3 regions of the Streptomyces sirii genome follow, and region 1 is predicted to be linked to each of the others. Evidence: riboswitches for the same ligand, from Rfam matches in the RefSeq annotation. Region 1 holds a riboswitch; each other region holds the start of a gene.

Region 1 (10,464 bases):
GGTGGGCGGAGTCCGGAACATCGGGCAGCAGCCGGGTCACCAGGGCCCGGCAGCTGCCGGCGGGGGCGGCCGCGTCCTGGTCGGCCATGGTGCACTCGGCGGCGACGGTGTCCGCGTAGAGGAGGTCGCGAGGTTCCTGGGGAACCAGCCCGACGTGCCGCAGAAGGGCGCGGGGGCTGGTGCGGTGAGGAGCGGCGCCGCCCACGCGGACCGTACCGGCGGACGGCTGGTGCATGCCGACGAGGGTGCCGAGGAGCGTGGACTTTCCCGCACCGTTGCGCCCCATCAGGGCAACGGTCTCGCCGGCCCGGACGTTCAGATCCACCCGATACAACGCGTCCATCTGGCCCCGGCGAACACCGAGCCCGGAAACCGCCGCGACGGCATTCGTCCCGGCACCTGGCGATGTGGCTCCGGGGGCCGGCGCCGGGCCCGGGGGCGAGGCCGGGGCCGGGACCGGGGACAGGGTGGACCGTGGGGAGCCCGAGCCTGTCCCTGGTGCCGGTGGGGTCACGCCCGTGAGGCGTTCGCGGAGGGTGGTGGCCTTGCGGCGGGCGTCGCGGACGGTGAGGGGCAGGGGCGACCAGTCAGCCAGGCGGCCGAGGGCGACTACCGGGGGGTGGACGGGGGAGATGGCCATGATGTCGGCGGGCGTTCCCATCACGGGGGCGGCGCCGGGGGACGGGAGGAGGATGACCTGGTCGGCGTATTGGACGACGCGCTCCAGGCGATGTTCGGCGAGCAGGACGGTCGTACCGAGGTCGTGGACCAGGCGCTGGAGTACGGAGAGCACCTCTTCGGCGGCGGCCGGGTCGAGGGCCGAGGTCGGCTCGTCGAGTACCAGGACCTTGGGGTGGGTGGTGAGGACCGAGCCGATCGCCACCCGTTGCATCTGGCCGCCAGAGAGGGTGGTGATGGCGCGGTCGCGCAGGTCGGCCAGGCCCAGCAGGTCCAGGGTTTCCTCGACGCGGCGGCGCATCACGTCGGGGGCGAGCCCGAGGGATTCCATACCGTAGGCGAGTTCGTCCTCGACGGTGTCGGTGACGAAGTGCGCCAGCGGGTCCTGGCCCACGGTGCCGACGACATCGGTGAGTTCGCGTGGCTTGTGGGTGCGGGTGTCGCGGCCGTCGACGGTGACGCGTCCGTGCAGGGTGCCGCCGGTGAAGTGGGGGACCAGTCCGCAGACGGCGTTCAGGACGGTGGACTTGCCGACGCCGGACGGGCCGACCAGGAGGCACAGTTCGCCTTCGGGGACGGTCAGGTCGATGCCCTGGACAGCGGGTGCCGCGGCGTCCCCGTAGGTGACCGAGACCTGCTCGAACCGGATCACTGGGTCGGCTCCTTCGTGTACGGAGGGGGATCGTCGGGGTGGCTGTGGCTGTGGCTGTGGCCTTCGCCGAGGCCGTGACTGCGGCTGCGGAGACGCCGAGGGTTGCCGCCGTCGTGGCCCGTGCCCGTACGGCCCGTATCGCGATCGCCTGTCCGGTCAGTACCCCGACCCGTACCCTGACCCCGACCCGTACCCCTACCCGTACCCCTACCCGAGCGTTCCCCGTGGCCGGTTCGGCTGCCGCGCTCCCCCATGCGCTCCGGCCGGGCGTCGCCGCGCCGCGCTCGTTCCGTCGGCCTCGGGATGGGGGCCACCACCGCGGGGAGCAGCCCCAGCAGTACGGATGCCGCCGGCCAGAGCGGAAGCACGGGGGTCGTGAGAGGGACGGCCGGTGGGTGGAGAGCAGCCGGTGCGTAGGTGTTCGCCCAGATCATCAGGGTGGCTACGGCGATGCCGGAGCCGGCGACGAGCCAGGCCCGCGGGCCCCAGCGTTCGGGGCGGTAGCGGGTGCGCAGGGAGCGGCGGCCGCCGAGCCACAGGCCGGCGAGGGCGGCGGCCAGCCCGGCGAGGAGCAGCGGCAGACCGTAGCCGGCCCCGGTGCCGCCGAGCAGGCCGTAGGTGCCGGCGCAGATGCCGAGCAGACCGCCGAGGGTGAGGGCGGAGGTGAGGCGACGTACGGCGCGAGGTACTTGGGCGCTGCGGCCGTAGCCGCGTGCGTCCATGGCCGCGGCCAGGGCCACCGAGCGCTCCAGCGCGCCTTCCAGTACCGGCACGCCGACCTGGAGCAGTGCCTTGAAGCCGCGGTCGGGGCGGCCGCGCAGCCGTCGGGCGGCGCGCAGCCGCTGGACGTCGGCGACCAGGTTCGGCGCGAACGTCATGGCGACGACGACCGCCACCCCCGCCTCGTACAGCGCGCCGGGCAGGGACTTCAGCAGCCGCGACGGGTTGGCCAGCGCGTTGGCGGCGCCCACGCAGATGAGGAGGGTGGCCAGCTTCAGCCCGTCGTAGAGCGCGAAGACCATGCCCTCCGCCGTGACCCGCCCGCCGATCCGGACGCCCTTCGCCCAGTCGGGCAGCGGCACTTCGGGCAGTGTGACGAGGGTGTGCGTACCGGGGATGGGGGAGCCGAGGACGAAGGCGAAGGCCAGCCGAACGGCGATCACGACCAGGCCGAGCTTGACGAACGCGCCGTAGGAGCGGGCCCAGGGCGCGTCCGTGCGCCGCGCCGCGACGACATAGCCGGCCACGCCCACCAGCAGCCCCAGCAGCAGCGGGTTGGCGGTGCGGGAGGCCGCGGTGGCCAGGCCGAGGGCCCACAGCCACCAGGCGCCGGCGTGCAGCGCGGTGGTACGGGTCGCCTGCGGGGCGCTCATCCGCGCCGGCGGCGCGCCTGCCACACGGCCGCCGCGCCCAGAACGACGACGGCCGCGACACCGCCGAGCAGCCCGGCGGACGGTCCGCCGTCAGCCCCGGAGCCGGCCCCCTCCACCCCGTTCGCACCCTGCCCGTCGGCGGACTTCTTCGGGTCGGCGGACTCCTTCGCCCCGCCCGATCCGCTCACCTGGTCCGCGCACCCCGTCTCCGGATAGCCGGCGATGGCGCACAGCAGCGCATTGGGGTCGTAGCGCAGCTGCCGGGCAACCGCGGCCAGCGCCTCGCCCGCCGACGCGTCCTCGGCCACCTGGGCGCACTCCGTCCGCGTCTGCGGCGGCCGCTCGCCACCCGGAGCGTCCGCCGCGGTACCGAAGTCGATGACGATGCCGATCCGCTTGCGGCCGTCCTTGGCGGGCGTCTCGCGGCAGATCGCGTCGAAGTCGGCGGCCGCACGCGGCTTGCCGGCCGCGGCCGAGTCGGCGCTGACGGTGAAGCGGAAGCCCTCGACCGCGCCATCGGCCGGGCGCACGGTGGCCGGCCCCTGGGTGGCGTAGGCCCAGGAGCCGCCGCGCTCGCCGTCCCAGAAGGACCAGTAGCGGTACTCCTGCGCGTGGGCCGGCCCGGCGGCCAGCCCGGTGACCGTGCCGGCCAGCAGCAGCGCGCCGGCGATCCGGGTGCGCCGCATCGGCTGCGGCAGCTGCCTCGGCCGCATCAGAGTTCGTTCTTCTTCTTACGGCCGCTCAGCAGGAAGCCGATGCCCGCGCCGAAGGCGAGCGCGACCCCGACGACCCACCAGACGTTGACGCCGCTGTCGCCGTCCTTGTGGTCCTCGGTGCCCTCGGCGGCCGGCGAGGCGATACCGGCCGGCTTGGGCCCGGTTGCGTTCAGCGCGGCCACCAGGTCGCTGCCCCCGAAGGAGCGCGGGTCGGTGCCGGTGGCGTGCGCGGCGAGCACCAGCTGGGCGTACGCGGCCGGGCCGTTCTCCTTCGCCCAGCCCGCGGCGTTCTTCTCCAGCCACTTCAGCGGCTTCCGGGCCGCGGCCCCGTGCGACCCGGCCGCGAGCGCCACCACGGCGTCCGCGGTGTTGCCGACATCGGGCTGCTTCTCCTGGCCCGGCATCGCGGAGAGCAGATGCTGTCCGTTCCGGTCGAGCTGGGCGACGAGGTAGGCGGCACCGCCGTCCGCGGCCGACGCCGCATCACTGGACTTCGCCGGCTTGCCGTCCTTGCAGGTCAGAGGCTTGACGGGGGTGTCCGCACCCTTCTTGGCCGGTGCGACGACAAAGCCCTTGCCCAGCGCACCGGTCGCGGCGGCCGCGGTGGCGTCCGCGTTCGGCGCCGCACCCTTGAGCTGGAAGGTGAACGCGCCGCGCTCGCCCTCCTTCACCGCGCAGCCCAGCTGGAAGGTGAGCAGTGCGTCGTAGGGGGTCTTGCCGCCCTTCTTCGACGTGACCGACTCCGGCTTCTCGCCGGCCGCCGTGAGCGCGCCGATGACGACGGAGGTGGAGTTGGCGTCGCTGGCCGAGCCGGCCATCGAGCTCCAGCCGCCGTCGTCGTTCTGCACCGTCTTCAGCCAGCTCACGGCCTTCTTCACGGTCTCACCGTGCCCGCCGAGCGCGGCCAGCGCCTGCACCGCGGCGGCCGTCTGGTTGGTGTCCCGCATGGTCTTCGCGTCACAGGGCTGCTTCGGCTCGGCGCGGAAGGCGGTGAACGAGCCGTCGGCGCACTGCTGCCCGACCAGCCAGTCCACGGCCGACGCCGCCGGCCGTACGCCGACGGTGTCCTGCGCCAGCAGCGCGAGCGACTGCCGCCAGACACCGTCGTACTGCGGGTCCTTGGTGCCGTACAGCCCGTCGGGCAGCTTCTCGGGGGACGCCGGCGGGGCGGCCGCGGGCTCCGCGAACGCGGCGGGGGCGGTGGCCGTGCCCAGCACCGCCACGGCCGCCAGCGCCAGGGCGGCGCGGCGTGCCAGGAAGGCGACGGGGTGCGTCGAAGGGGCCTGGGGAGCCATGGAAGCCATGGGGGCCATCGGGTCGGTGCCTCTCGGGTCGGGTCGCGGCGGTGGAACGCAGCCGCGCTCGGACGACCGCCGAACGCCGATCCTGCGATCGGGCGCGGTGGCACCGGGCTCAGCTCCGTATACCTCGACGGTGCCGCGCGCCGGACCGTCCGCGCGGGCGGCGGTTCCGGTGGCGGGAGCCTTGGTCGTGCCCCAACGGGTGCTCCGGCTCGTACGGCCACCAGCGCCGCGCACTGCGCGGGCCGACGGCCGTCCTCACGGTTGCGGGTCAGCGCCGGATTTCCACCGGCTTCCCCCGATCGGGTACGGATGAAGTTGTCCCGCACACCTTAACCGGCGCCCGGACGGGGCTCGCCCGCACGTACGAGCCGGGGAAGGCCGAAGGCGGCGAGGTGCGTCACACCTCCCTCGCGCTTCACACCGCCCGGTACGTCGCCGGATCGGAGCCCGGTACCCGCTCCACGCCCCCCTGCTTCACCAGGCGGCGCAGATGTGCCTCGGCCTCCGAGACGGCGATGTTCCGGGAGCCGTACGGGATCTGTTCCCACGGACGGTTCCACTCCATGGCCACGGCGAGCTGCCAGGGGGTGCGGGGTTCGCGGAGCAGTGCTCTCAGTCCGGAGAGCCGCTCTTCATGGTGGGCGATGAGCTCGCGCACGCGCCCCTCGGCGTCGGTGAAGGCGTGCTGGTGGGCGGGCAGTACCTCGGCGGGGGCGAGCCGGCCGACGCGTTCGAGGGAGGCGAGGTAGTCGCCCAGGGGGTCGGTGACCGTGCTGTCGTCCGGGTCCCCGTACAGGCCGATGTGCGGGGTGATGCCGGGGAGGAGGTGATCGCCGGAGAAGAGCCGGCCGAAGCCGTGCGCCCGCCCACCCGGATGCTCCTCCTCCAGGTGCAGGCACACATGCCCCGGTGTGTGCCCCGGTGTCCAGATGGCGCGCACCCGGCGTCCCGGCAGGTCGAGCAGTTCGCCGGGCTCGATCCCGCGGTCCGGTAGCGCGGCCCGTCGGCCGGGCAGCCTCCGGCCGCGCCCGCTGGTGCGCGCCTCCCGCAGCGGTGCCAGATGATCGTCCGGCGCGCCCGCGCCCGCGAGCTTGGCGATCAGGTAGTCGAGCCACTCGCCCGGCTCGGCCTCGCGGGTCCGGCGGACCACGGCGGTGTCCGCGGCGTGCATCGCGATCCAGGCGCCGGACGCCTGCCGCACCTTGGCGGAGAGGCCGTGGTGGTCGGGGTGGTGGTGGGTGATCAGGACGCCGTGGAGATCGGTGAGGGCGAAGCCGCAGGCGGCGACGCCCGCGACGAGGGAGTCCCAGGAGTCCGGGTCGTCCCAGCCGGTGTCGATGAGCACCGGTCCGCGGTCGGTCTCCAGGAGGTGGACGAGGGTGTGGCCGAGCGGGTTGTCCGGGATGGGGACGGCGATGCTCCACACCCCGCTCCGGTGGTCGATCACCTGCGTGGTCATCCCGGTCCCCTCTCGGTGTGGCATACACCCCGTCACCCCGCACCTGCCCTCTCACTATAACTAGAACTGGTTTCAAGGCGCTTGAAGTCGCCTTTGGTGGGCGGTGGTTGGGATGGTGGTGGGGATTCGGTCAGCGCCGTGGACTCCTCCAACTAGAACTGGTATCAGTTTCTGACGTGGTGAACCGAGCGGCACCGAGGCGATCGACTGACACGGCGTCACAAGTCGGCGCGGTGGTGCAGCACATGCCCCTCACGCGGTCCGCGTCGGTGCGCACCCACATCGGACAGGCGGCCAACCCGCAGGAGGCGGCAGCGATGAGCGACCTCGTCGAGCACGGAAAGCTCTACATAGGCGGACAGCTGGTCGATCCGGCCGGCCGGGACACGATCGAGGTCGTCTCACCGCACACCGAACAGGTCATCGGCCGCGTCCCGCACGCCTCGCGGGCCGATGTCGACCGTGCGGTGGCCGCGGCCCGTACGTCCTTCGAGTCCGGGGTGTGGGCGAACGCCCCGCTGGCGGACCGGATCGCGGTGGTGACCCGCATCAAGGACGCCTTCGCCGCGCGCAGCGAGGAGATCGCCAGGGTCATCAGCTCCGAGAACGGCACCCCGTTCACCTCCGGCGTCATGGTGCAGTCGCTGGCCTCGGTGCTGGCCTGGGACTCGGCGCTCACGGTGGCCCGCACCTTCGAGGGCGCGGACGGCGGCGCTCCGTTCGAGGAGCGGCGGGCCGGCGTGCTGGGGCCGATCCGCGTACGGCGGGAGCCGGTCGGGGTGGTCGCGGCCGTGGTGCCGTGGAACGTCCCGCAGTTCACCGCCGCGGCCAAGCTCGCCCCCGCCCTGCTGGCCGGCTGCTCGGCCGTGCTGAAGGTGTCACCGGAGACCCCGTTGGACGCGTACCTCCTCGCCGAGATCGCGTCCGAGGCCGGACTGCCGGAGGGTGTGCTGTCGATCCTGCCGGCGGACCGCGAGGTGAGCGAGTACCTGGTCGGGCACCCGGGAGTGGACAAGGTGTCGTTCACCGGATCGGTCGCGGCGGGCCGGCGGGTCATGGAGGTCGCGGCCCGCAACCTCAGCCGCGTCACACTGGAACTGGGCGGCAAGTCCGCGGCGGTGATCCTGCCGGACGCGGATCTGGACGCGGCGGTGGCCGGCATCGTGCCGTTCGCCTGGATGATCAACGGCCAGGCCTGTGTGGCCCAGACGCGGATCCTCGCGCCGCGCAGCCACTACGACGAGATCGCCGAGCGGTTCACCGCGGCCGCCTCCGCGCTCACCGTAGGCGACCCGCTGGATCCGGCCACGGAAGTGGGCCCGCTGGTCGCCCGCCGCCAGCAGCAGCGCTCGCTGGACTACATCGCGCTCGGCCAGCAGGAAGGCGCCAAGGTCCTGACCGGCGGCGGCCGGCCGAAGGGGCGGGACACGGGCTGGTACGTCGAGCCGACCCTCTTCGGCGAGGTCGCCAACTCGATGCGGATCGCCCGCGAGGAGATCTTCGGCCCGGTGATCTGCCTGCTGCCGTACGACGACGAGGCGGCGGCGGTGCGGATCGCCAACGACTCCGACTACGGGCTGTCCGGCTCGGTGTGGACCTCCGACGTCGACCGCGGCATCGACATCGCGCGGCAGGTGCGCACCGGTACGTACTCGGTGAACACCTTCAGCATCGACATGCTCGGCCCGTTCGGCGGCTACAAGAACTCCGGTATCGGGCGGGAGTTCGGCCCCGAGGGCTTCGGCGAGTACCTGGAGCACAAGATGATCCACCTGCCGGCGGGTGCCTGATGGGGGACCGCTGGCAGGTGGAGGTGGACCGGAGCGTCTGCATCGGGTCGGGGATGTGCGTCGGCGCGGCACCGGACGGCTTCCGGCTGGACACGGCCCGTCAAGCGCACCCCGTCGCGCCGGAGGCGGAGGCCGCCGAGAGTGTGCTGGCGGCGGCCGAGGGGTGCCCCGTGGAGGCGATCATCATCACCGTCGCCGGTAGCGGCGAGGCGGTCTTCCCGCCGGAGGAGTGAGCGGCTCGGGGTGGGGCGAGGGGCTTGGGGGCCTTAGGGGGTGGGGGCGGCGATCCCGTAGGGGTTCGATGGGCCCCCTACGGGCCAACTACCCGCGCGGACCGCGGGGCGAACCTCGACCGACCCGGCACGCCCCTACCGCGCCCCCTCCGGTGCCGTCAGGTCGATCAGGCGGCAGACCGTCTCGATGTCTATCTTCACCTGGGCGATCGAGGCCCGGCCCGACAGCCAGGTGATCAGTGCCGAGTGCCAGGTGTGCTCGATGACCCGTACCGCGGAGAGCTGCTCCGGAGTGGGCGGGGCGTCCAGCCCCATCGCGTCCAGGATGATCGCCGTCGTCAGCCGGGAGACGGTGTCCACCTCCGGGCTCACCGACCGGTCGGCGAAGGTCAGCGCGCGCACCATCGCATCCGCGAGGTGCGGTTCGCGCTGCAGCGCGCGGAACGCCCGCATCAGGGTCTGGGCGACCCGCGCGCCCGGATCCTGCTCCGACGGCGGGCGCTTGCGCAGCGTCTCGTGCATGTGCTGGAGCTGGTCCTGCATGGTGGCGACCAGCAGATGCACCTTGGAGGGGAAGTAGCGGTAGAGGGTGCCGAGCGCGACGCCCGAGGACTCGGCGACCTCGCGCATCTGCACGGCGTCGAAGCCGCCGCGGGACGCCAGCTTGGCGCTGGTGTGCAGGATGCGGCGACGCCGGGCCTCCTGACGCTCGGTCAGGGGAGGACTCGCGGGAAGCGCCGGCTTGGCCGCCTTGGATTCCGTAGTCATATTTCCCATTCCATGGCATTCCGTCCGCGATGCGGTGAGTGCCGGTGGTTCGATCGGCACAGCATGGCAGGGGGGCGGGTGGTGGCGCGAATCACCTGGTGCGGCTCTTTTCGCATCGGTCCTGGCCGGTAGATTCGAAGCTCGGTGAACTGATCAGTAGCCCGTCAGTTCTGTAACTTGTTCTAGATTACCGCCAGCGGTTACGCTCCGGCGAAAGTCCAGTGAGAAGGGGGCCGAGCGTGACCGCAGAGGCCGTCCAGGCAGCCGCGCCTCGCCCCGCAGAGGCCTCCTCGGCCTCCGCCCCGACGAACGACGGGCGTCCCCTGCGCATCGCGATGCTCACGTATAAGGGGAACCCGTTCTGCGGCGGACAGGGCGTCTATGTACGCCACCTCTCGCGCGAGCTGGCCCGCCTCGGCCACACCGTCGAGGTGATCGGCGCCCAGCCCTACCCCGTCCTCGACGACGGTGTGGAGCTGACCGAGCTGCCGAGCCTGGACCTCTACCGCCAGCCGGACCCGTTCCGCACGCCGGGGCGCGGTGAGTACCGCGACTGGATCGACGCCCTCGAAGTGGGCACGATGTGGACCGGCGGCTTCCCCGAACCGCTCACCTTCTCGCTGCGTGCCCGGCGCCATCTCGCCGCCCGCCGCGGCCAGTTCGACGTCGTCCACGACAACCAGACCCTCGGCTACGGCCTGCTCGGCGGCCCCGGTGTGCTCGGCGCCCCGCTGGTCACCACCATCCACCACCCCATCACCGTCGACCGGCGGCTCGACCTCGAAGCCGCCGACGGCTGGAAGCGCCGGGCCTCGGTCCGCCGCTGGTACGGCTTCACCCGGATGCAGAAGCGGGTCGCCCGGCGGCTGCCCTCCGTACTGACCGTCTCCGGCTCCTCCCGCCAGGAGATCGTCGACGACCTCGGGGTGAACCCCGGCCGCATCCACGTCGTCCACATCGGTGCCGACACCGACCTGTTCTCGCCGGATGCCGCCGTCCCGGAGGTGCCGGGCCGGATCGTCACCACCTCCAGTGCGGACGTCCCCCTCAAGGGGCTGATCCACCTCGTCGAGGCGCTCGCCAAGGTGCGCACCGAGAACCCCGACGCCCATCTGGTGGTCGTCGGCAAGCGCGCCGACGACGGGCCGGTCGCCGCCGCCATCGAGCGGCTCGGGCTCTCCGGCGCCATCGAGTTCGTCAAGGGCATCAGCGACGGCGAACTCGTCGATCTCGTCCGCGGCGCCCAGGTCGCCTGTGTCCCCTCCCTCTACGAGGGCTTCTCGTTGCCCGCGGCCGAGGCGATGGCCACCGGGACCCCGCTGCTGGCCACCACCGGCGGCGCGATCCCCGAGGTCGCCGGCCCCGACGGCGAGACCTGTCTCGCGGTGCCCCCCGGCGACGCCGACGCGCTCGCCGGCGGACTGCTCCGCCTCCTGGGCGACGAGGCGCTGCGCCGCCGGCTCGGCGCCGCCGGCCGGGAGCGGGTACTGG
Region 2 (10,464 bases), 2.4 Mb from region 1:
CCAGCAGGCCCGGCACTCCGGGCACCCCCCGCACGACGCACCCCAGGCGGCGTACGGCGACCCGTACGGGCAGCAGGCCTACGACCCCTACGCGCAGCAGCCGCAACCGCCGCAGCCCGGACACGACCCGTACGGGCGCGGCCATTACGGCTACGAGGCGTACGAGCAGCAGCCGCAGCAGCCCGCAGCGCCGCAGCAGCACTACGGCCAGCTGCCCGCCCAGCACCAGAGCGCCCCGCCGGCCGAGGAGCCCTACGCCCACCAGCACCCGCCGGCCCGGCCCGCGCCGGCCGCCGCGGCGGCAGCGGCGGTCGCCACCGCACCGGTCGACACCGCGCACCTCGCGCCCAACCAGCGTGCCCGCGCCGAGGGCCGCTCGCCGATCATCCCGCCCGGCGTCCAGCCGGCCGCGCTGACCGCCGTGCTCGCGGCTCTGCTCGCGCTGACCGCGCCGCTGGGCCGCCCGGCGCTCGCCGTGCCGGTGGCGCTGCTGCAGGCGGTCACCGCCGCCGGCTGGTTCCGGCTGAACGGCATGTGGCCGGCCCGCCAGGGCATCGCGCTGGCGTTCCTGGCCGGACTGACCACCGACGCCGCCCTGCTCGCCACCGACCGCGAGAGCGCGCCGCTGGTCGGCATCGGCACGCTCGGCGTGTGGTGCCTGCTCGTCCTCATCCTCCAACTGCGCAACCGCAGCAGCGCCGACGAGCGGATGTACGCACTGACCGCCGGGCTGACCTCGACCGCGCTGGCGGTGCTCGCCGCCGGGCACCTCGCGGCGAGCGGGCACGCGGTGTCCGTCGGCGCCGCCGCGGTCGCGGTGGCCACGCTCGCGAGGGCGCTGCCGATGCCGTCCGCCGTCTCGATCGGCGTCGCCCTGGTGGCCGCCGCGGGCGCCGGCATCGGCGCCGGCCAGCTGACCGGCCTGGGGGCGTCCGGCGCGCTGCTGGGCCTGGCGGCCGGCGGCTGCGCCCTGATCGGCCTGCGGGTGGCCAGCTACGACTACCCGTCGCGCTTCGTACACATGACGGCCGGCGTCGCACTGCCGCTGGCCCTGGCCGCGCCCGCGGTGTACGTACTGGGCAGGGCGCTGGGCCACTAGGGCGAGCACACAGGTCCCGTAGCGCTCCGGCGGCCGTCGGGAGGCACCTCCGCCTCCCGACGGCCGCCGTCGTCGTGCGCGTACCGCGGCACTTCTTGCGCCTTGCGGCGGCCGCCGCTGCCGCTTCGTCGACCACGTCATCTAGGGTCTGTTGTCCGGAGCGCAGGCAGGGGGCCTGCACGGGACGATACGGCCGGGAGCCGGCCCAGGTGTGGGGGTAGTGGTTCGATGCGTGCACTTCGTGTGCTGTTGATCATCGTCGTCATATTCGGCGGTCTCTTCGTGGGCGCCGACCGGCTGGCGGTCAATCTCGCCGAGGACAAGGCCGCGGAGAAGATCCGCGGCAGCCAGGGGCTGGACCGGACCCCGGTGGTCTCCATCAAGGGCTTCCCGTTCCTGACCCAGGTCGCCGGCCGCAGCATCGACGAGGTCGATGCCGAGCTCGGCGGCATCGAGGCCCGCGCCGAGGGGCGCACCCTGCGGATCGACAAGCTCTCCGCGCAGTTCCACGATGTGGCGCTGACCAGCGACTACATGTCCATCCAGAGCGCCGCCTCGGCCACCGGCACGGCCCGGATCAGCTACGCCGACCTGACCAAGGCGGCGGGCGGCGGCGTCAAGATCTCCTACGCCGGGCAGAAGGACGGCCGCAGCCAGGTCAAGATCTCGCCGAACGTCCCGCTGCTGAGCTCGCTGGACGTGACCGGTTCCCTCACCGTGGACGGCAACACCGTCCGGCTGCGGGCCGACAAGGTCCCCACGATGTGCAAGGTGCTCCCGGGCTGCGAGTCGAAGGTGCGTTCCCAGACGGACCACGAGTGGAAGCTCGACCAGCTGCCCGGCAACCTGAAGCTGGACAAGGTCACCACGCAGGCGGACGGCATCTCGATCTCCGCCTCCGGGACGGACGTCAAGCTCCCCGGCTGACCGGGCGTTCGCGGCGGGCCGCCCCACCGGCCCGCTCGTCGACCGAACCACCGTCCAATTCCTGAGACACCCCGGTCCGTACGCCAGACCCCCCACCGGCGCACGGCCCCCGGCGCGGCGCCCGGACCCGCCCCGCACCACCCCGCATCCCGCAATGCGGACAATCACGTCTCGACATTTGACACACCGGTGACACGCCCGGCTTCGCGTCCCTACGATCGGTGCCATGCAGAGCGCATTGAGCCCTCTCCGTCATCGGGGACAGGCGGTACTCACGAAGCGGCGGGCAGTGGACCTGTGTCGCGTCGCCGCCATGCTCTGTCGCCCTGCCTGACGGGCTTGAGCGCCTCCCCCGGCCTCCAGGAGCGGGGGGTGTCCCCTCGCCCGGCCGGCCCCTCAAGGCCGCAACCCCCGCGAGTTCCCCACTCGGCGCCACTTTCGCCCCCGTTCGAATGAATCGGGCCGTCCCGAAGAGATCGGCGCAAAACGGGCGCACCCGCGTGCAACTCTGCAAACCGCCCCCCGCAACTGCCCCGGAGGAGAAGAACATGAGCCGTAGCGACGTCCTCGTAGACGCCGACTGGGTCGAGGCCAACCTCGACGACCCGAAGGTCGTGATCGTCGAGGTCGACGAGGACACCTCGGCCTACGACAAGAACCACATCAAGAACGCGGTCCGCATCGACTGGAAGAAGGACCTCCAGGACCCGGTGCGCCGCGACTTCGTCGACCAGGCGGGCTTCGAGAAGCTGCTGTCCGCCAAGGGCATCGCCAACGACGACACGGTCGTCCTCTACGGCGGCAACAACAACTGGTTCGCCTCCTACGCGTACTGGTACTTCAAGCTCTACGGCCACGGCAGCGTCAAGCTGCTCGACGGCGGCCGCAAGAAGTGGGAGCTGGACTCGCGCGACCTGGTCGACGGCGCGCAGGTGCCCGAGCGCCCGGCGACCGAGTACAAGGCCAAGGCCCAGGACACCGCCATCCGCGCCTTCCGTGACGACGTCGTCGCCGCGATCGACAACCTCAACCTGGTCGACGTGCGGTCCCCCGACGAGTTCAGCGGCAAGCTGCTGGCCCCCGCGCACCTCCCGCAGGAGCAGTCGCAGCGCCCCGGCCACGTGCCCAGCGCCCGCAACATCCCGTGGTCGAAGAACGCCAACGACGACGGCACCTTCAAGTCGGACGACGAGCTCAAGGCCCTCTACGAGGAGGAGTCCGTCGACCTCGCCAAGGACACCATCGCCTACTGCCGGATCGGTGAGCGCTCCGCGCTGACCTGGTTCGTGCTGCACGAGCTGCTCGGCCAGACCAACGTCAAGAACTACGACGGCTCCTGGACCGAGTACGGCTCCCTGGTCGGCGTCCCGATCGAGCTCGGCGCCAACAAGTAAGCAAGACAGCTTCTCCCCCGAACCCCTCAAGGAAGTACCGCTATGTGTGGAGCACAGGCCGGCGGCCCGGACGCCTCGACCATCAAGCCCGGTGAGACCACGATCCAGGGCAGCGTGACCCGCGACGGCCAGCCCGTCACCGGTTACGTCCGACTCCTGGACAGCACCGGCGAGTTCACCGCCGAGGTTCCGACCTCCGCGACCGGACAGTTCCGCTTCTACGCCGCCGAGGGCACCTGGACGCTGCGCGCCCTGGTCCCGGGCGGCACCGCGGACCGCACCGTCGTCGCCCAGAAGGGCGGCCTGGCGGAGGTCGCCATCGCCGTCTGACGGCGGCCTTCGGGCACCTTCGTACGGCCGGAGGGCCGCACCCCAGAGGTTTGGACGCCTTTGCGGGGGTGCGGCCCTTCGGCGTGCCCGGGGGGGACGGAACGGGCCTTCGCGGCGGCTTCTTTCCGCCTCGCCGCGGACTTACCGTGGAGCTATGGACAGCCGCCGCCGGTCGCCCGCCGAGCGCCGCCACCGCCGCTACTTCGTGCTGATGGGCGTGTGCCTGGTGCTTTTCGTGCTGGCGTGGGGCGTGGTGCGGCTGTGGTCGGTGCCGGCCGCGGTGGGCATGTGCCTGGTCGCCATGGTCATCCCGCCGATCGCGGCGATCATCGGCAACCGCCGGGAGCCCGGCGAACGCTGGTGGGACGAGTCGGGCGACCCCGAGTCCGACCGCTGGTGGCGCGAGCTGGACGACCGGGGCGACGACAAGCATCCGCGGTAGACGGCCCGGCGCGGCGCCCGGCTGCCGGACACGCTCAGTACACCAGCGCCCGGTGCGCGTCCGTCGGGGCCACGGTCAGTACACCAGCGCCCGGTGCGCGTCCGTCGGGACCACGGTCAGTACACCAGCGCCTGCACGTCATCCGGCATGATCTCGCTGACGAAGAGCTGGGAGCCGGCGATGCCCGCCCCCTCGATCAGGTCCTTCTGCTCGATGTTCCGCCGGGCCGCGCACTGGGTGCACACCGTGATCGCCCCGCCGCCCGCGCGGATCCCGTCGATCAGCTCCGGCAGCGGCGCGGCGTGCGGCAGCTCGAACTCGGCCGCCCGCCCCGGCAGCGCGAACCACACCGACTCCCCGGTCAGCCACAGCGACACCTCGACGCCGCTGGCCACCGCCACCGCCGCCACCGTGAACGCCTGCGAGCAGCGCTCGGGCGCGTCCGCACCCGCCGTCACCTTGATCACGAGCTTCTTCGCCATAAGGCAAGAGTAGAGCGGGCACCGGCGCGATGCGGGTGCCCTCTGCTCCTTTAGAGCTTGGGGGACGACCTCACAGCGCCGCCGTTCCCCGCGCCGACTAGACTCGCAGGCGGTCCGTTACACCCTCACTCCGTCCAAGGAGCGCGCTCGTGCTTGAGGCATTCTTCACCACCCTGCTGGTTCTGGTCGGCGTCGGCGTGATCGCGTTCGCCGGTCTGACCTGGAAGAAGCTGTACCAGGGCCAGCGCTGAGCGGCCTGCGCGCCGCCCAGCTCCGCCCTTCGCCGCAGCGCTTCGCGCACCCCTGCCGACTGCCCCCTCAATAGATCGCCTGAGCTGTCATGATCGAGATCCCGTCCGACCTGAACCCGGCCTTGGTGCCGCTCGCCTTCCTCCTCGGCCGCTGGGAGGGCGCCGGCGTCGCCGACTTCCCCGGCACCGAGAAGTGCAACTTCGGGCAGGAGGTCGTCTTCGCCCACGACGGCCGCGACTTCCTGGAGTACACCTCGCACAGCTGGGTGCTCGACGGCGAGGGCAACAAGGTCCGCCCACTGGAGACCGAGAGCGGCTACTGGCGCGTCGACGCGGACCGCAAGGTCGAGATCGTCATGATCCGCGACCAGGGCGTGGTGGAGGTCTGGTACGGCGAGCTGGCCGACAAGAAGCCGCAGATCGACCTGGCCACCGACGCCGTCGCCCGCACCGCCGCCTCCGGCCCGTACAGCGGCGGCAAGCGGCTCTACGGCTACGTCAAGGGCGACCTGATGTGGGTCGGCGAGAAGTCCACCCCGGACGTGCCGCTGCGCCCGTACATGTCGGCGCACCTGAAGAAGGTCGCCGGTCTGAAGGAGTGGGCCGAGAGCCTGCCCGACGACATGCCGGACGGGGTCGCCTTCTTCAACCCGGACGGCACCCCGTACCAGGGCTGACCGGCCCTTTCGTGTGACGCGCCCCGCGGGGGAAGTCCGGTGAGAGTCCGGCGCTGACCCGCAACGGTAAGCGGAAGACCCCTTCCGCAAGCCCGATCGCCCGCGGCGGCGCCCGATCCTTTCAACTCGCCGTGGACTGCGAGGGGACGCCGCCGTTGCCTTCGGGCGCCTCCCGGTGTGAGCCGGGGCGCTCCGGCCGCCGCTCCCTTCCCTGCGCCCTCGGCCCGAGCCGAAGGCGCAGGTCCCTTGGCACCCCCCGCCCGAACCACCCCCCTGGTGGCCGCGCTGTGCGCCGTCCTCCTCTGCTCCCTGCTGTGCGGCGTCGGCCTCGGCGCCGCCGGGGTGAGCTGGGCGCAGGTGCTGCGCTACCTCGGTGCCGGGCTGACCGGCGGCACCCTCGCGCCCGACGAGGTCGCCCCGTACACCATCGTGTGGCAGCTGCGCTTCCCCCGGGCGCTGCTGGCCGCGGTCGTCGGCGCCGGGCTGGCCGGCGTCGGCGTCGCCGTCCAGGCGCTGGTCCGCAACGCCCTCGCCGACCCGTTCGTCCTCGGCATCTCCTCCGGCGCGGCCGTCGGCGCCAACGCCGTCCTGCTCTTCGGGGCGCTGGGCGCACTGGGCGTCTGGGCGCTGTCGGCGTCGGCGTTCGCCTCCGCGCTGCTGGCCATGGCCCTGGTGTACGCGGCGGCCCGCACCGCCCATGGGCTGACCCCGCTGCGGCTGGTGCTGACCGGCACCGCGATGTACTACGGCTTCTCCGCCCTCACCACCTTGATGGTCTTCACCGCCGACCGCGGCGAGGCGGCCCGCTCGGCGATGATGTGGCTGCTGGGGAGCCTGAGCGGGGCCGGCTGGGGCTCGCTGCCGATCGCCGCGGTCGCGGTGGCCGCCGCGCTGGCCCGTCTGCTGCTGACCGCGGGCCGGCTGAACGCGCTGGCCATGGGGGACGAGACGGCCGCCGCCCTGGGCGTGGACGCCGGTCGGATGCGCCGCGAGCTGTTCGTGATCGCGGCCGCCGTCACCGGCGCGGTGGTCGCGGTCAGCGGCGCGATCGGCTTCGTCGGGCTGATGGTGCCGCATGTGGCCCGGATGCTGGTCGGTGCCGACCACCGCCGGGTGCTGGCCGTCGCTCCGCTGCTCGGGGCGGTGCTGCTGGTGTGGGTGGACACCCTGTCCCGGGTGCTGCTGGCACCCGTCGAACTGCCGGTCGGGGTGATCACCGCCGTGATCGGCGTGCCCTGCTTCATCGCGCTGATGCGGCGGCGCGGCTACAGCTTCTCGGGCGGTGCCTGATGCGGGTCGACATCGAGGACGTGTCGGTGGACGTGGCGGGCGTCCGCCTCCTGTCCGACATCACCCTGCGCGCGGGCAGCGGCCGGTTCATCGGGCTGGTCGGCCCCAACGGCAGCGGCAAGTCCACCCTGCTGCGCTGCGTCTACCGCGCGCTGCGCCCGTCCGCCGGCACCGTACGGCTCGACGGCGCCGAGCTGGCCGCCATGACCGCCCGCGAGCAGGCCCGGCGCCTGGCCGTGCTCCCCCAGGAGACCGCCACCGACTTCGACTTCACCGCCGCCGAGGTCGTCGCGATGGGGCGGCTGCCGCACCAGCGCGGCGGCTCCGGGCGCCCCGGCGCCGCCGACCGGGAGATCTGTGCGGCGGCGCTGTCGCGCACCGGCACCGGTCACCTGGCCGACCGCGGCTTTACGAGCCTGTCCGGCGGCGAGAAGCAGCGGGTGCTGATCGCCCGCGCGCTGGCCCAGCGGCCCAGGGTGCTGGTGCTCGACGAGCCCACCAACCACCTCGACATCGCACAGCAGTTGGAGGTGCTCGCGCTCGTACGGGGCTGGGGGCGCCCCGGGGACGGGGCCGAGGGCGGGGTGACCGTGCTCGCCGCCCTGCACGACCTCAATCTGGCCGCCGTCCACTGCGACGAGCTGTACGTCGTCGCCGGCGGCCGCATCGTCGCCTCCGGCGCCCCGCACGACGTACTGACCGAGGAGCTGCTCGCCGAGGTCTTCCACGTCCGCGCGCACCGCGTCACGCACCCCGAATCCGGCGCCGTGCAACTGCTCTTCGACCGCATCGCCCCGACCACCCCGTGAGGACCACCATGCGCATCCACCGCCCGGCCGCCCTGCTCGCCGTCCTCGCCCTCGCCCTGACCGGCTGCGGGGCCGAGGTCGCCCCGGACCGCGCCGCCGGCAGGTCCGCCGACGGCCACTACCCGGTCACCGTCGAGAACTGCGGTGTGCCCACGACCTACCGCCAGGCGCCCCGGCGCGTGGTCACCAACGACGTCGGGATCGCCGACATCATGTTCGCGCTCGGCCTTCAGGACCACATGGCCGGCTACGTCATGCCCGCCTACCGGGGCAGGATCGACGCGGTGGCCTGGAAGGACGCCTACGACCAGGTCCCCTGGCTGTCCAAGAAGGCGATCACCAAGGAGATCGCGCTGGACGCCCGGGCCGACCTGGTCTTCGCGGGCTGGAACTACGGCTTCGGCGAGGACACCAACCTCACCCCGGCGTCCCTGAAGAAGCTCGGCATCGGCAGCTATGTGCTCACCGAGTCCTGCCGCAACGGCGCCTCCGGCGGCTCCCGCGGTGTGCTGCCGCCCCTGGAGGCGCTCTACGCCGACCTGGAGAACCTCGGGAAGATCTTCCACGTCGAGGACCGGGCCGCCGCCCTGGTGAAGAAGTACCGCCAGCAGGTCGCCGAGGCCGCCGCCAAGGCACCCGCGCCCGCCCGCCGCCCCTCCGTCTTCCTCTACGACGACGGCCGCGACAAGCCGCTGACCGCGGGCAGGTACGCCGGCCCGCACGACATCATCACCAAGGCCGGCGGCGACCATGTGATGAAGGACCTCAAGGACTCCTGGACGACCGTGGGCTGGGAGACCGTCGTGGCCCGCGACCCCGACGTCATCGTCGTCAACGACTACGGCACCCCCACCGGCGCGCAGAAGAAGGCGTTCTTGAAGTCCTACCCGCCGCTGGCGAACGTCTCGGCCGTGAAGAACGACCGGATCTACGTCATGGACTACGCCGATCTGGTCGAAAGCCCCCGCAACCCGGCCGCGGTCGGCGCGCTCGCCCGCTATCTGCGCGGTGTACGGACGACCGGCTGACGCGGCGGGCGTACGCACCCGCCCCTCGGCCTCCTAGACTGGCCGTGTGGTGACCACCGACTGGCAGAGCGACCTCCGCAGGCGCGGCTACCGCCTGACCCCGCAGCGGCAGCTCGTGCTGGAGGCTGTGGACAGACTGGAGCACGCCACCCCGGACGACATCCTCACCGAGGTGCGCAAGACGGCGGGCGGGGTGAACATCTCCACCGTCTACCGGACCCTGGAGCTCCTTGAGGAGCTCGGCCTGGTCAGCCACGCCCACCTCGGGCACGGGGCACCGACGTACCACCTCGCCGACCGCCACCACCACATCCATCTGGTGTGCCGGGACTGCACGGACGTCATCGAGGCGGATCTGTCGGTGGCCGAGCCGTTCACCGCGACGCTGCGCGAACAGTTCGACTTCGAGACGGACATGAAGCACTTCGCGATCTTCGGGCGTTGCGCCAACTGCCGCACCGCTTCCGAGGAGGGCGACGGCTGAGGCAGTCGCCGGCGAGTCGTAGGCTGGCCCCATGCTGCGACAATCACCTGCCAGCCCCCTGCTGTCGCTGCCCGGCGCCGTCCCCGCCGAGGCGCCCGACGAAGGCGTCGCCGCGCACTACGGCGACCTGTTCCGCGAACAGCGTGCCCTCGCCGACGGCTCCGGCCTCGTGGACCTCTCGCACCGCGGCGTGGTCACCGTCACCGGCCCCGAACGGCTGACCTGGCTGCATCTGCTGCTCACCCAGCACGTCAGCGAACTCCCGCCCGGCCAGGCCACCGAGGCACTGGTCCTCTCCGCGCACGGCCATATCGAGCACGCCGTGTACCTCGTCGACGACGGCGGGACGACCTGGCTGCACACCGAGCCGGGCCGGCAGGAGGCGCTGATCGCCTACCTGGAGAGCATGAAGTTCTTCTACCGGGTCGAGGTCGCCGACCGCACCGCCGAGATCGCCGTGGTGCATCTGCCGGCCGGCTCCATCACCGAGACGCCCGCGGACGCCGTCGTACGCGAGACCGCGCACGGCCGCGACCTGTTCCTGCCGCGCGAGCACCTGGAGTCCTTCGCCGCGGCCGCGGACGGCCCGGCGGTCGGCGTGCTGGCGCTGGAGGCACTGCGGGTCGAGGCGCACCGCCCGCGCCTGGGCCTGGAGACCGACCACCGCACCATCCCGCACGAACTGGGCTGGATCGGCACCGCCGTCCACCTCCAGAAGGGCTGCTACCGCGGCCAGGAGACCGTCGCCCGGGTCCACAACCTGGGCAAGCCGCCGCGCCGGCTGGTCTTCTTGCACCTGGACGGCAGCGAGGTGCATCTGCCGCCGCACGGCACCCCCGTACGCCTGGCCGCGGACGGCCCCGAGGGCCGCCAGCTCGGCTTCCTCACGACCTCGGCCCGCCACCACGAGCTGGGCCCGATCGCCCTGGCCCTGGTCAAGCGGAACGTCCCGGTCGACGCCGAGCTGATGGCGGGGACCACGGCGGCGGCGCAGGAGGTCGTGGTGGAGCCGTAGGGGGCCTGGGACAGGGCGGGGGCTGCTCCTGGGAGCAGCCCCCGTAGGCCGAGCCGGGAAAGAAGCGGCCGCCCCCTAGGGGACGAGGCCTGGACCTCCACGGGGACGAGCCCTAGACCTCCACCAGCACCGTGAACGGCCCGTCGTTCGTCAGCGACACCTTCATCTGCGCACCGAAGCGGCCGGTCTCCACCCGGGCGCCCAGCCCCCGCAGCTGGGCGACGACCTCGTCGACC
Region 3 (10,464 bases), 2.5 Mb from region 1:
GCGAGGCCCAGGTCCTTGGCCATCAGGGAGGTGGCGAAGCCGGGCCGATAGTCGCGGTTGGCGGGACTGCCCGGAACAGGGCCCGGAACGGGGCAGTTCACGGTCAGCGCCCAGCACTGTCCGGACGCTGCGGAAGCCACGTCGTACAGGGCCTGGTGGGACAGGCCGAGGCTCTCGGCGAGCACGAACGCCTCGCTGACCGCGATCATCGAGACGCCGAGGATCATGTTGTTGCAGATCTTGGCGGCCTGGCCCGCACCCGCGCCCCCGCAGTGGACGGACCTCTTCCCCAGCGCCGCCAGCAGGACTTCCGCCTCCGCGAACTCCGCCTCGCCCCCGCCCACCATGAAGGTGAGTGTGGCCGCCTCGGCACCCACCACCCCACCGGAGACCGGGGCGTCCAGGGACCGCATTCCGGCGGCGGCGGCCCGCTCGTGGGCGGTGCGGGCGTCCGTGACGTCGATCGTCGAGCAGTCGACGAAGAGGGTTCCGGGCCGGGCGGCGCCCAGGATGTCGTCGTAGAGGTCCAGTACATGTCGGCCGGCGGGCAGCATGGTGATCACCACCTCGGCGTCCGCGACGGCCTCGGCCGCGGATCCAGCGGGCTCGACGCCCGCCTCGGCGGCGGTGTCCAGGGCTGCGGCCACGAGGTCGTACGCGCGCACGCGGTGGCCCGCCGTCACCAGATTGGCGGCCATGGGGCCGCCCATGTGCCCGAGTCCGATGAACGCGATGCTCCTGGTCACCAGGCCACCTCCGGCACGGTGTCCGAGCCGGCGAGCCCCAGCTCGCGAGAGCCGAGGGGGGAGAAGTGGCGCTCGACGTCGGCGTCGGCGACCTCGGCGAGCGTAGCCGGGGACCAGCGCGGCCGGCGGTCCTTGTCGATGACCTGGGCGCGGATCCCCTCCACCAGGTCGGGAGCGGCGAGGGCGGCGCAGGAGACGCGGTACTCCTGGTCCAGGACCCGTTCCAACGGGCCGAGCCGCCGGGCGCGACGCAGGGCGGTCAGGGTGACCTTGAGGGCGGTGGGCGACTTCGCGAGCAGTGTCTCCGCGGCCTCCTTCGCGGCCGGGGCGCCATGGGCGAGGAGCCGTTGGACGATCTCCTCGACGCTGTCGGCGGCGTAGCAGGCGTCGATCCAGTGCCGTTGACCGGCCAGCTCTCCTTCCGGCGGCGGTTGCACATGGCGGGTCAGGGCATCGCGTACGGGTGTGCCGGCGAGGTCGTCGACGAACTGCCGTAGTGCGCCGGACGGTACGTAGTGGTCGGCGAGCCCGCACAACAGGGCGTCGGCCGCGCCGATCTGACCGCCCGTGAGCGCCAGATGCGTGCCGAGTTCGCCTGGTGCGAGGGTCAGCAGATAGGTGCCGCCGACGTCCGGGACGAAGCCGATGCCGGTTTCGGGCATGGCGATACGGGACCGCTCGGTGACGACCCGGACGCTTCCGTGCGCGGAGACGCCGACCCCGCCTCCCATGACGATGCCGTCCATGACGGCGACATACGGCTTGGGGTAGCGGGCGATGCGCGCGTTGAGGTGGTACTCGTCGCGCCAGAAGGCCGCGGAGGCGGCGCCGCCCCCGTCGCGGGCGTCGTCGTGGATGGCGCGGATGTCGCCGCCCGCGCACAGACCCCGCTCCCCCGCGCCGGTGACGACGACGGTCTCGACGGCCGGATCGTGCTCCCATGCGGTCAACGCCTCGTCGATCCGGCGCACCATCGGGTGCGTGAGGGCGTTGAGGGCTCTGGGGCGGTTGAGGGTGAGGTAGGCGGCTCGTCCGGCGGTGTGCAGCAGTACGGGTTCCTCAGCGGCAGCCATCAGAACGCCTCCGTCAGGCCGCGGGCCACGATGACACGCATGATCTCGTTGGTTCCTTCCAGGATCTGGTGGACCCGCAGGTCCCGGACGATCTTCTCGACGCCGTAGTCGCTCAGGTAGCCGTAGCCGCCGTGCAGTTGGAGAGCGCGGTCGGCGACGGAGTAGCCGGTGTCGGTGGCGAACCGCTTGGCCATGGCGCACAGCTGTGGTGCCTGCGGGTCGCCGCGGTCGAGGGCCTGGGCGGCCTGCTGGACCAGCGCGCGGGCGGCGGCGAGTTCGGTCGCCATGTCCGCGAGGCGGAACCGCAGCGCCTGTGCGTCGAGCAGCCGCCGCCCGAACGCCTCCCGGTCGGCGAGGTGGGTCAGGCTGCTGCTCAGGGCACTGCGGGCGCCGCCGAGGGAGCAGGCGGCGATGCCGAGCCGGCCGCCGTTCAGACCGTTCATCGCGATGCGGAAGCCGTGCCCCTCGCGACCGAGGAGCCGGTCGGCGGGCAGCCGGACGCCGTCCAGGACGACCTGCCGGGTGGGCTGCGCGTTCCACCCCATCTTCCGCTCGTCCGGGCCGAAGGACAGGCCGGGGTCGTCCTTGTCGACGACGAACGCGGAGACTCCGTCGGGACCGTTGCCACCGGTCCGGGCCATCACTACATACAACTGGGAGGCGCCCGCACCGGAGATGAACTGCTTGACCCCGGTCAGGACGTAGTCGTCGCCCTCGCGGACGGCTCGCGTGCGCAGGGCCGCGGCGTCCGAGCCGGCGCCCGGTTCGGTGAGGCAGTAGCTGGCGAGGTCGTCCATGGCGCACAGCCGGGGCAGCCAGCGGTCGCGCTGGGCGTCGTCGCCGTAGTGGTCGATCATCCAGGCGACCATGTTGTGGATGGAGAGGTATCCGGCGATGGACGGGCAGCCGGAGGCCAGGGTCTCGAAGACGAGGACGCCGTCGGCGCGGGTGAGGCCGGATCCGCCCGACTCCTCGCGGACGTAGACGCCGCCGAGTCCCAGGCCGGCGGCCTTGCGCAGGACGTCCACGGGAAAGTGCTTGTCGCGGTCCCAGTCGAGGGCGTGCGGGGCGAGGTGGTCCTGGGCGAAGTCCAGGGTGGTCTCGACGAGGGCCTGCTGGTCCTCGGTGAGCAGGGTGCTGGTCATCGTCGGTCACCCCATCGTGGGAATCGTGAAGCTCGCGCCCTCACGCCGGCCCGCCGGCCACCGTGAAGTGACGGTCTTCGTACGGGTGTAGAAGCGGATCGCGTCCGGGCCGTGCTGGTTCAGATCGCCGAATCCGGACCGCTTCCAGCCGCCGAAGGTGTGGTAGGCGACCGGCACCGGGATGGGCACGTTGACGCCGACCATGCCGGTGTTCACCCGCCGGGTGAAGTCACGGGCGGTGTCGCCGTCGCGAGTGAAGATCGCGACGCCGTTGCCGTAGGCGTGCTCGCTGGGCAGGCGCAGGGCCTCCTCGTAGTCGCGGGCACGAACGACGGACAGAACCGGGCCGAAGATCTCCTCCTGATGGATCCGCATGTCCGGGGTGACCCGGTCGAACAGGGACGCGCCGGCGAAGAAGCCGCCTTCGTGGCCGGGCAGGACGAAATCCCGTCCGTCCACGACGAGTTCGGCACCCTCCTGGACTCCGAGGTCGACGTACGCGCGCACCCGGTCGACGGCGTCCCTGCCGACCAGCGGGCCGAAGTCCGCCTCCGGGTCGTCGCTGCGGCCGATCCGCAGCCGCCCCATGCGTTCCTTCAGACGTGCCACCAGGGCGTCGGCGGTCTCCTCGCCGACGGCAACCGCGACCGAGATGGCCATACAGCGCTCGCCCGCCGAGCCGTAGCCCGCCCCGATCAGGGCGTCCACGGCCTGGTCGAGGTCGGCGTCCGGCATCACGATCAGATGGTTCTTGGCGCCGCCGAAGCACTGGGCCCGCTTGCCGTGTGCCGCCGCGGTGGCGTAGATGTGCGCGGCGACGGACGTGGAGCCGACGAAGCCGAGGGCGCCGACGCGGGGGTCTTCCAGGAGGGTGTCGACGGCTTCCCTGCCACCGTTGACGACGTTGAGGACGCCGGGCGGCAGACCCGCCTCCAGGAACAACTCGGCCAGCCGGATCGGCACGGACGGATCGCGTTCAGAGGGCTTCAGAATGAAGGCGTTGCCGCAGGCCAGGGCTGGTGCGGCCTGCCACAGGGGAATCATCGCGGGGAAGTTGAACGGGGTGATTCCGGCGGTCACGCCGATCGGCGCGCGCAGGGAGTGGACATCGATGCCGGTTCCGGCGTTGTCGGTGAACTCGCCTTTGAGCAGGTGCGGAATGCCCGCGGCGAACTCGACCACTTCCAGGCCGCGTTGGATGTCACCGTGTGCATCGGCAATCGTCTTGCCGTGCTCGGAGGAGAGCAGACGGGCCAGCGAGTCCCGTTCCTCCTCGACGAGCTGGAGGAATCGGAGCAGCACGCGGGCTCGGCGCTGCGGATTCCATTCGCCCCACTCACCCTGCGCCTGATCGGCGTCGGCGACGGCGGCCTCGGTCTCGGCGCGGCTCGCAAGAGGCACACTCGCCTGCACCCGACCGGTGTTGGGGTCGTACACATCGTCGTAGCGCCCCGGTGCGCCCGGGGTGCGCTTGCCTCCGATGAAGTGGGTCAACTCGCGCACGGCGGCGCGGTCGTCTTCACGGACCATGAATGCCTGCTCTCGTCAGGTGGGATCCGGACGGATCCGGACGGGATCCGGGATGGCGCGTCGGCCCGTGACACCGGCGCGGTCACGTCGGTGCAGGGCTGCGCGAGATCGCGTACGGCGGATGAACCGTCAGACGTCGGGAAGCGCGCGACGGAGAAGTCCTCGGGAACCTGATGCCCGTCCGGCGAATCCTCTGGGGTCCTGGATGCGTACCGGTGCCATGCGTGTCTGCTCCATCCTCGTGGAAAACACGGAACATCCCGCGGCCGGTATCCTGACTCCCGGATCAGCGCGCGCCGCCCGCCTTCCCGACATCGTGCTCGTCAGTGGCGTCCTGCTCGACGGCGTACTCCCCGGTCACAGTGGCGGGACCGTGCCGGAATCACACCGGCTTCCCTGCACCGCGGGCCTTCCCCCCGAATATATAGTTGGACGTCCTAGTAAATCCAGCCCCGCCCGGCCCGTGTGCGCCGGGCCGACGGCGCGCACGGTGGTCAGTCGAGGTACTCCACGTTGATCGGCGCGGTGTTGTTCTCCTGGTCCGGGTCCTTCGGGTCGGATGCCACCACGGAGATCGTGCCCTGGGCGCCCTCGACCCGCTTGTCGATGCGAACCCGCAGCACCGGCATGGTCATCCCGGGTGCGGGGCACTCCACCGGCCCGTTCTTGTCCTCGCCGTACCCGCAGAATGTGAGTTCGCTCGGTTCCCCCTCGCGATGTCCCTCCAGGCTGACGCCCTCGGGCAGGGTCAGCCGCGTGGCGCCCTGGTAGCCATCCGCGCTCAGCACATCGACGCTGACCACCTGGCCCACCTTGCCCTTGATAGTGACCTCGGAGGCCTCCGGGTCGTGCACTTCGGTAGTGGAGAACTCCAGCACGTCGCTGGCCATTTCCGCTTTCCAGTGGGCGGAATCGGTGAATTCGCTGCCGCTGCCGTCTACGGGGCGGAGCCCGAGCGGCGCGCCGGTCCCCCGCGGGGCCGAGCCGGGCAGCATTTCGGCGGTGGACAGCACGTCGTGGGCCCGGTACACGGAGTAGGAGATCTGTCCGTGTCTCGCTGACTTGCCGACCAGGGCCGTGATCGGCCCATCGGCTTCGTACGCCTTTCCGGCCGGCAACGGGCCGGAGAACTTGCACACTGCTTTGGTCGGCGAGGTGGCCTTGTCGTAACGGCAGTTGCCGTACCGATCGCGCAGCGTTGCCTTCTCCGTTTTCACCACGATGACGAGCTCGTCGTCGACATCGGTGTCTCCCTTGTTGCCGAAGGCAGGCGTCAGCGTCAGCTCGGAATCCGGTTTCACCTCGGTCAGCATCTTGTCCTGGCGTGCGGTCAGCACGGGAGCGCCGACGACCAGCTGGGTGGTGTGGCGGACGGTGGGAGCGTTGGCGCTGGTCACGGTGATTTTCAGGGGACCTGCCGGCCCCTTCTCCGCTCCCGGTTGCACCTTCACGGCGAACGGTGTGAATTCCGCGCCCTCGCCCTGATTGATGTCCCCCGGAGCACAGGTCATGGAGTCACCCGAGCGCTTGCATCCGTACCCCTTGTTCACCCAGTCGATCGTTGCAATGCCCTTCAGCGCGGACAGGTCGAAGGTCACCTTGACGTTCTTGACGATCAGCGGGGCTCCGCCCGGGGCCGGTTTGTTCGCCGCCAGGCGAACCGGATACTCGGTGGGCCGGTCATCCGAGTCCGACGCTGTGAACCGCGGAAGATAGTACGTGTTCATCGCGTACCGGAACTTCACTTCCGGCCGCATGGAGTGCTTCACCGCCGCCGGTCCGGACTGCTTCTCCGAGCTGCGGACCGGCTTCTCGGCGCAGGAAGCCACTGCCCCGCCAAGTGCGACCAGCAGGGCGGCTGTTCCGGACGCGACTGCGCGTCGCCGCCGCAGGCCCCCTCTTAAATCCTTCATGCATGACCAGACCGGACCGCACGCCGATCGGTTGCCGCGGAACGATCACGATCCGGCTGAGGCGCCGATTCGCCCGTTCACAGAGGCCACGCCGCAGCCTGGCGAAACCCGTGCGGTCACAGCACTAGCTTCGGCTGCGGATCATCGACATCAGCAGCCGGTGGGTCTCGTCGTCGGCGGCGACCACAAGCCCGCGGCCTGCCTCACCCATCGGGGCGCCGTCGATCCCGGTGACCACGCAGCCGGCAGCCCGACACAAAGCGATGCCAGCGGCGAAGTGCACGCTCTTGGAGAGGTCGCCGCCATCGGTGACATACGCGGCGCGCTTGCCGGCAGCGACCCAGGCCAGCGCCAGGGTCGTGGACACGACCCGCGGCCTGAAACGCTCTATGAACTCAGGGTGGGCCAGCAGGTCCACGGCCCGGAATCCGGGCGCACTGGCGAACGGCGGATCCAGGTTGACGTCCACCAATCGGGTGGCGGACGTGGGCGTCAGTAGCGCGTCGTCGGCCCCGTCATACCGCACCCAGGCAGTCTCCCCGTCGGTGAAGAAAACCTCGCCGCTGAACGGGTCGGCCACCGCTGCCGCCCCATCGCGCAGCGCCACGTTGACGGCCACCAGCATGTTGCCGACGGCGTAGTTCAGCGTGCCGCACAGGGGGTCCACCAGCCACTGGCGCACAGCGTCGGCGGCGCCCTGTTGCCCGCCTTCCTCGCCGAGCACCGCGTCATCGGGCCGTGCGGCACGGATGACGTCGAGGATCATCTCCTCAGCCTCCACATCGGCGGCGGTGGCAAAGTCCCCGAGGCCTTTATCGATGCGAGTGAGCCGCTGGCCGTACATATTGCGGACCACGTCCGCGCCGGCAAGCGCCCCGGCTATCGCGACTTCAGCATCGTCGGAACTCGCGTATGAGTCGATCACACCGTGCAGGCTATCGAAGCGAAGCCACCGACCCGCCGAACCTTCCCGGTCAGAGCACTAGGTAGACCACTTCATGCGGTAGGTACCGAGTTTGACGGCTTCTGCCTGCCCCAACCCCGACAGCGCCCGCGCGGCTGCGCGCAGCATCGTGCCGACAGCCATCTACTCCGGCACGTTCCGACTGAACAACTGGCACTGGCGCTCAGCGTCATGGCCTACTGGTCGGCCGCCGTCCCTGCCTCGCTCCTAGCGTGAGTGCAGCGGCGATGTTGTGTAGCCCGCGGGCGGCGGGATGCCGCAGACGGGACTTGGCCCCCTGCCTCAGCCGCCCTCACGTTTCAGGACGCGGCGGGCGGCTGCCAGCCAGCGGTCCTTGCGGGCCTTCGCCTCGTGCAGGCGGTTGGTGTTCTGCCGGATCAGGCGGTGTTGGATGCGAGTCTCGGCCGCTGCCCATACGGTCACCAGCTTCGCCGACTTCTGGCAGGCCACGTCTCTGCGGGCGGTGGCGCGTTCGGTCGCTGTGGGCGCGGCCGTCTCCCAGCGCTCGCTGCCGGCGGCGGCAAAGGGGTCCGGGTAGTCGAAGCCCGCCTTCGCCATGCATGCGTGCCATATGCGCAGGACGTCGCGTACTTCGGGGGCCCGCCGGGAGGTTTCCAAAGCGTTCCCGGTCAGCTGGTTGAAGGCGTGGTAGTCGGGTGGAGCGGTGTCGCCGACGAGTTGATGCCGGGCTGTCTTGAGGCAGCCGCCCTTGCCGGAGGTCCCGTAGGCCGCGCGCTGCACCTCGGCGGGGAGAGCTTCGCGCTCGTCCCAGGCCCGGTTGCGCCGTACCACCGACGGCGGGTCGGGGTGCGGGTGGTATCCGTAGCGGACGACTTCCGACTCGTCGGCTCCGTATCGTCGGAGGTTGGGCGGCTCGGTGTCCTGGGCGTCCACCCGGGGCAGGGTTTTCCACTCCATGTCCAGGTCGTTCATGCACCGGCGCATGAGGATGTCCTGTGCGTCTTCCACGACGTGGGTCTCGGCCACGGTCGATGCATAGGCGTCCAGTGGCAGCCGGAGCCGCTCGGCCTGCCGGGACACAGGCGGGGGGTGCGAGACGGGCGTGGACTCGTGCTCCGCGGCGGTGCAGGCGGTGGTGGCCAGGAGCAGCAGTGCGAGCGCGGTGGTGGCCCGGGCGCGGGAGGGCGACATGGTTGCCTCTCGTCGTGCGATGCGCGGTGCGAGTTGAGCGGGGTGCGGTGGGAGACAAGGGGCGGGGTGCGGCCCCCCGTAGCCGCACCCCGCCCGTCAGCAGTTCGTACTGACGGGACCCGCTGTCAGCGGAACTTGACGGAGCTCGTCGCGTCGCTCATGTGGGGGTGGTCGCCGAAGTGGGGCTCCTTCTCGCCCGGTGCCAGGGAGAAGCGGGCACCCTCGTAGTTCTTGTGCTGGTAGAAGGTGACCGTGCGGTTGCCCTTGTTCCTGGCGGAGCTGATGGTGTCGTTCCAGCCGTCCTTCTTCAGGTTTCGCATGTTCTCGGTGAAGGTCGTGTTCCTGTTCTTGTACTCGGCGTCCTGGTAGACCTGGACCTTCCGCTTCGCGGCGGCGGCCTGGTCGGCGGCGACCGAGGCGCGACCGTCGGCGAAGGCCGGCAGCGCGGCACCGAGCGAGAGTGCGGTCGCGGCGGCACCCGCGGCGACGATGTGACGGATACGCATGGCGTGTTCCCCTCTGGTCAGTTCTCAGGTGAGGCACGTGAGACTGGTGATGTGTCGGCCGGTCGTGGTGACTCGTGCTCGACCGGCACTTCGTACGCTAAGAGCTCCCGTGCGCTGGAGGTTCAAGTAGCTGTGAGCGAGATCACATGGACCATTGGACAGCTGGCGGCCCGCACCGGGCTGCCGGTGAAGACGGTCCGGTACTACTCCGACGTCGGCCTGTTGCCCGTCGCTGAGCGAAGCGCTGGGGGCCACCGCCGCTACCGGCCGGAGGCACTGGAACGACTGCACCTGGTCCAGCGGCTGCGCGCGCTGGACACCCCGATCTCCACCATCACCCAGCTGGCTTCCGGCGAACGCAGCCTCGGCGACCTCATCGCCGACGAGATGGGCCTGGTGCGGAGCCGATTAACCGAACTCCACTGGCGCCAGGCCACCCTGGAGGCACTGGACAACTGTTCCGCACAGGAGCGGCTCCACCGTCTGGAGGTGTTGTCCCGGGTTCAGCGTCTGCCGGAAGCCCAAGACCGGCTCGCAGCGGCATGGGGGCAGACGATTCCCGCCTCCGTGCCGGCGCGCCTTGCCGAGGCCATCACCGCGCAGGCCGTTCCGGAACCTCCGGAGAACCCCACCGCGGAGGTGGTCCTGGCCTACGCCGAACTGCGCACCCTCACCAGGCACCAGGACTTCCCCGTCTACTGGGCCTGCCCCCACGTGCGCGACAAGGCCTCGCTGTACTCAGAACTCCTCGACACCTCCGAGCTCGCCGCCGACACGGTCGCCGACGGCCTGCCACTCCAGCCCGGAGAGGCCCTGGACCACTTCTCCCGAGCCTGCGCCCGCTCCCGTGGCGAGGACGACACACCCGGATTCCGCGCCTTCATCGGTGCGCAGCTGCACAGCACCATCCCCCTCTTTCGCCAGTACTGGCAACACGTCGCCACGATCACGGCCGCTCAGCGACCCAACCTGGGGATCACGCATTGCCGGCTGGTCGAAGCCCTCGCCTCGCGACAACAAGCCGCGCTGGCACCAGCGCGATAACGCCGCCCCACCGACGGGCCCCAAGGGGTGCGACCACGACTCCGATACGTGGTGCTGCGCACTCCGACCGCATTCCTGGGGCTCACCCGGCAAGCACAGGCAGAAGATCGGGAATCAGCCTGAGGAACGGGTCTACTCCCCCGCACCGTTCGGCATCCGACCTGTCCCGTAGAGGATGGGACCTCCAGCATCCCCTACGGGCCCCGAGGGGGTTTTCCCCCTTTGCGACTCGGGGGGTCGCTCCATGTCCCAGCGGAGCGGCCGACGGGCATGATCCATCCATGACTTCACGGCGAACAAAAATCCGGATTCTGGCTGGTACGGCGGTCCTCGGCAGTGTGTCCGCCCTGCTGGCTCCAGCCTCGGCGGCGGCCGGCTCCCACAGCGAGCG

The links. Region 1 has a riboswitch for cobalamin ahead of WAB15_RS13080 (prenyltransferase/squalene oxidase repeat-containing protein). Riboswitches for the same ligand answer to the same signal wherever they lie in the genome.
Region 2: another riboswitch for cobalamin. It lies ahead of WAB15_RS24195 (FecCD family ABC transporter permease); the one in region 1 lies ahead of WAB15_RS13080 (prenyltransferase/squalene oxidase repeat-containing protein).
Region 3: another riboswitch for cobalamin. It lies ahead of WAB15_RS02060 (CoA-acylating methylmalonate-semialdehyde dehydrogenase); the one in region 1 lies ahead of WAB15_RS13080 (prenyltransferase/squalene oxidase repeat-containing protein).

The regions. Positions count from the first base shown of each region.
Region 1 covers NZ_CP147982.1:2,900,316-2,910,779, reverse strand. The annotation lists gene WAB15_RS13095 (ABC transporter ATP-binding protein) at 1-1,330, opposite strand, end outside; gene WAB15_RS13090 (energy-coupling factor transporter transmembrane component T) at 1,327-2,703, opposite strand; gene WAB15_RS13085 (SCO2322 family protein) at 2,700-3,389, opposite strand; gene WAB15_RS13080 (prenyltransferase/squalene oxidase repeat-containing protein) at 3,416-4,732, opposite strand; cobalamin riboswitch at 4,900-5,042, opposite strand; gene WAB15_RS13075 (MBL fold metallo-hydrolase) at 5,139-6,182, opposite strand; gene WAB15_RS13070 (aldehyde dehydrogenase) at 6,500-7,972, shown strand; gene WAB15_RS13065 (ferredoxin) at 7,972-8,205, shown strand; gene WAB15_RS13060 (TetR family transcriptional regulator) at 8,341-8,973, opposite strand; gene WAB15_RS13055 (glycosyltransferase family 4 protein) at 9,213-10,464, shown strand, end outside.
Region 2 covers NZ_CP147982.1:5,338,177-5,348,640, reverse strand. The annotation lists gene WAB15_RS24235 (hypothetical protein) at 1-1,099, shown strand, start outside; gene WAB15_RS24230 (DUF2993 domain-containing protein) at 1,328-2,026, shown strand; gene WAB15_RS24225 (putative leader peptide) at 2,253-2,360, shown strand; gene WAB15_RS24220 (sulfurtransferase) at 2,575-3,420, shown strand; gene WAB15_RS24215 (DUF1416 domain-containing protein) at 3,463-3,750, shown strand; gene WAB15_RS24210 (hypothetical protein) at 3,962-4,192, shown strand; gene WAB15_RS24205 (DsrE family protein) at 4,309-4,674, opposite strand; gene WAB15_RS24200 (FABP family protein) at 5,015-5,602, shown strand; cobalamin riboswitch at 5,595-5,725, shown strand; gene WAB15_RS24195 (FecCD family ABC transporter permease) at 5,849-6,892, shown strand; gene WAB15_RS24190 (ABC transporter ATP-binding protein) at 6,892-7,701, shown strand; gene WAB15_RS24185 (ABC transporter substrate-binding protein) at 7,710-8,729, shown strand; gene WAB15_RS24180 (Fur family transcriptional regulator) at 8,776-9,213, shown strand; gene WAB15_RS24175 (YgfZ/GcvT domain-containing protein) at 9,245-10,228, shown strand; gene dtd (D-aminoacyl-tRNA deacylase) at 10,341-10,464, opposite strand, start outside.
Region 3 covers NZ_CP147982.1:431,423-441,886, forward strand. The annotation lists gene mmsB (3-hydroxyisobutyrate dehydrogenase) at 1-746, opposite strand, end outside; gene WAB15_RS02050 (enoyl-CoA hydratase/isomerase family protein) at 743-1,819, opposite strand; gene WAB15_RS02055 (acyl-CoA dehydrogenase family protein) at 1,819-2,964, opposite strand; gene WAB15_RS02060 (CoA-acylating methylmalonate-semialdehyde dehydrogenase) at 2,971-4,494, opposite strand; cobalamin riboswitch at 4,741-4,922, opposite strand; gene WAB15_RS02065 (hypothetical protein) at 4,989-6,263, opposite strand; gene WAB15_RS02070 (inositol monophosphatase family protein) at 6,532-7,332, opposite strand; gene WAB15_RS02075 (hypothetical protein) at 7,654-8,523, opposite strand; gene WAB15_RS02080 (peptidase inhibitor family I36 protein) at 8,649-9,029, opposite strand; gene WAB15_RS02085 (MerR family transcriptional regulator) at 9,162-10,073, shown strand; gene WAB15_RS02090 (lipase family protein) at 10,355-10,464, shown strand, end outside.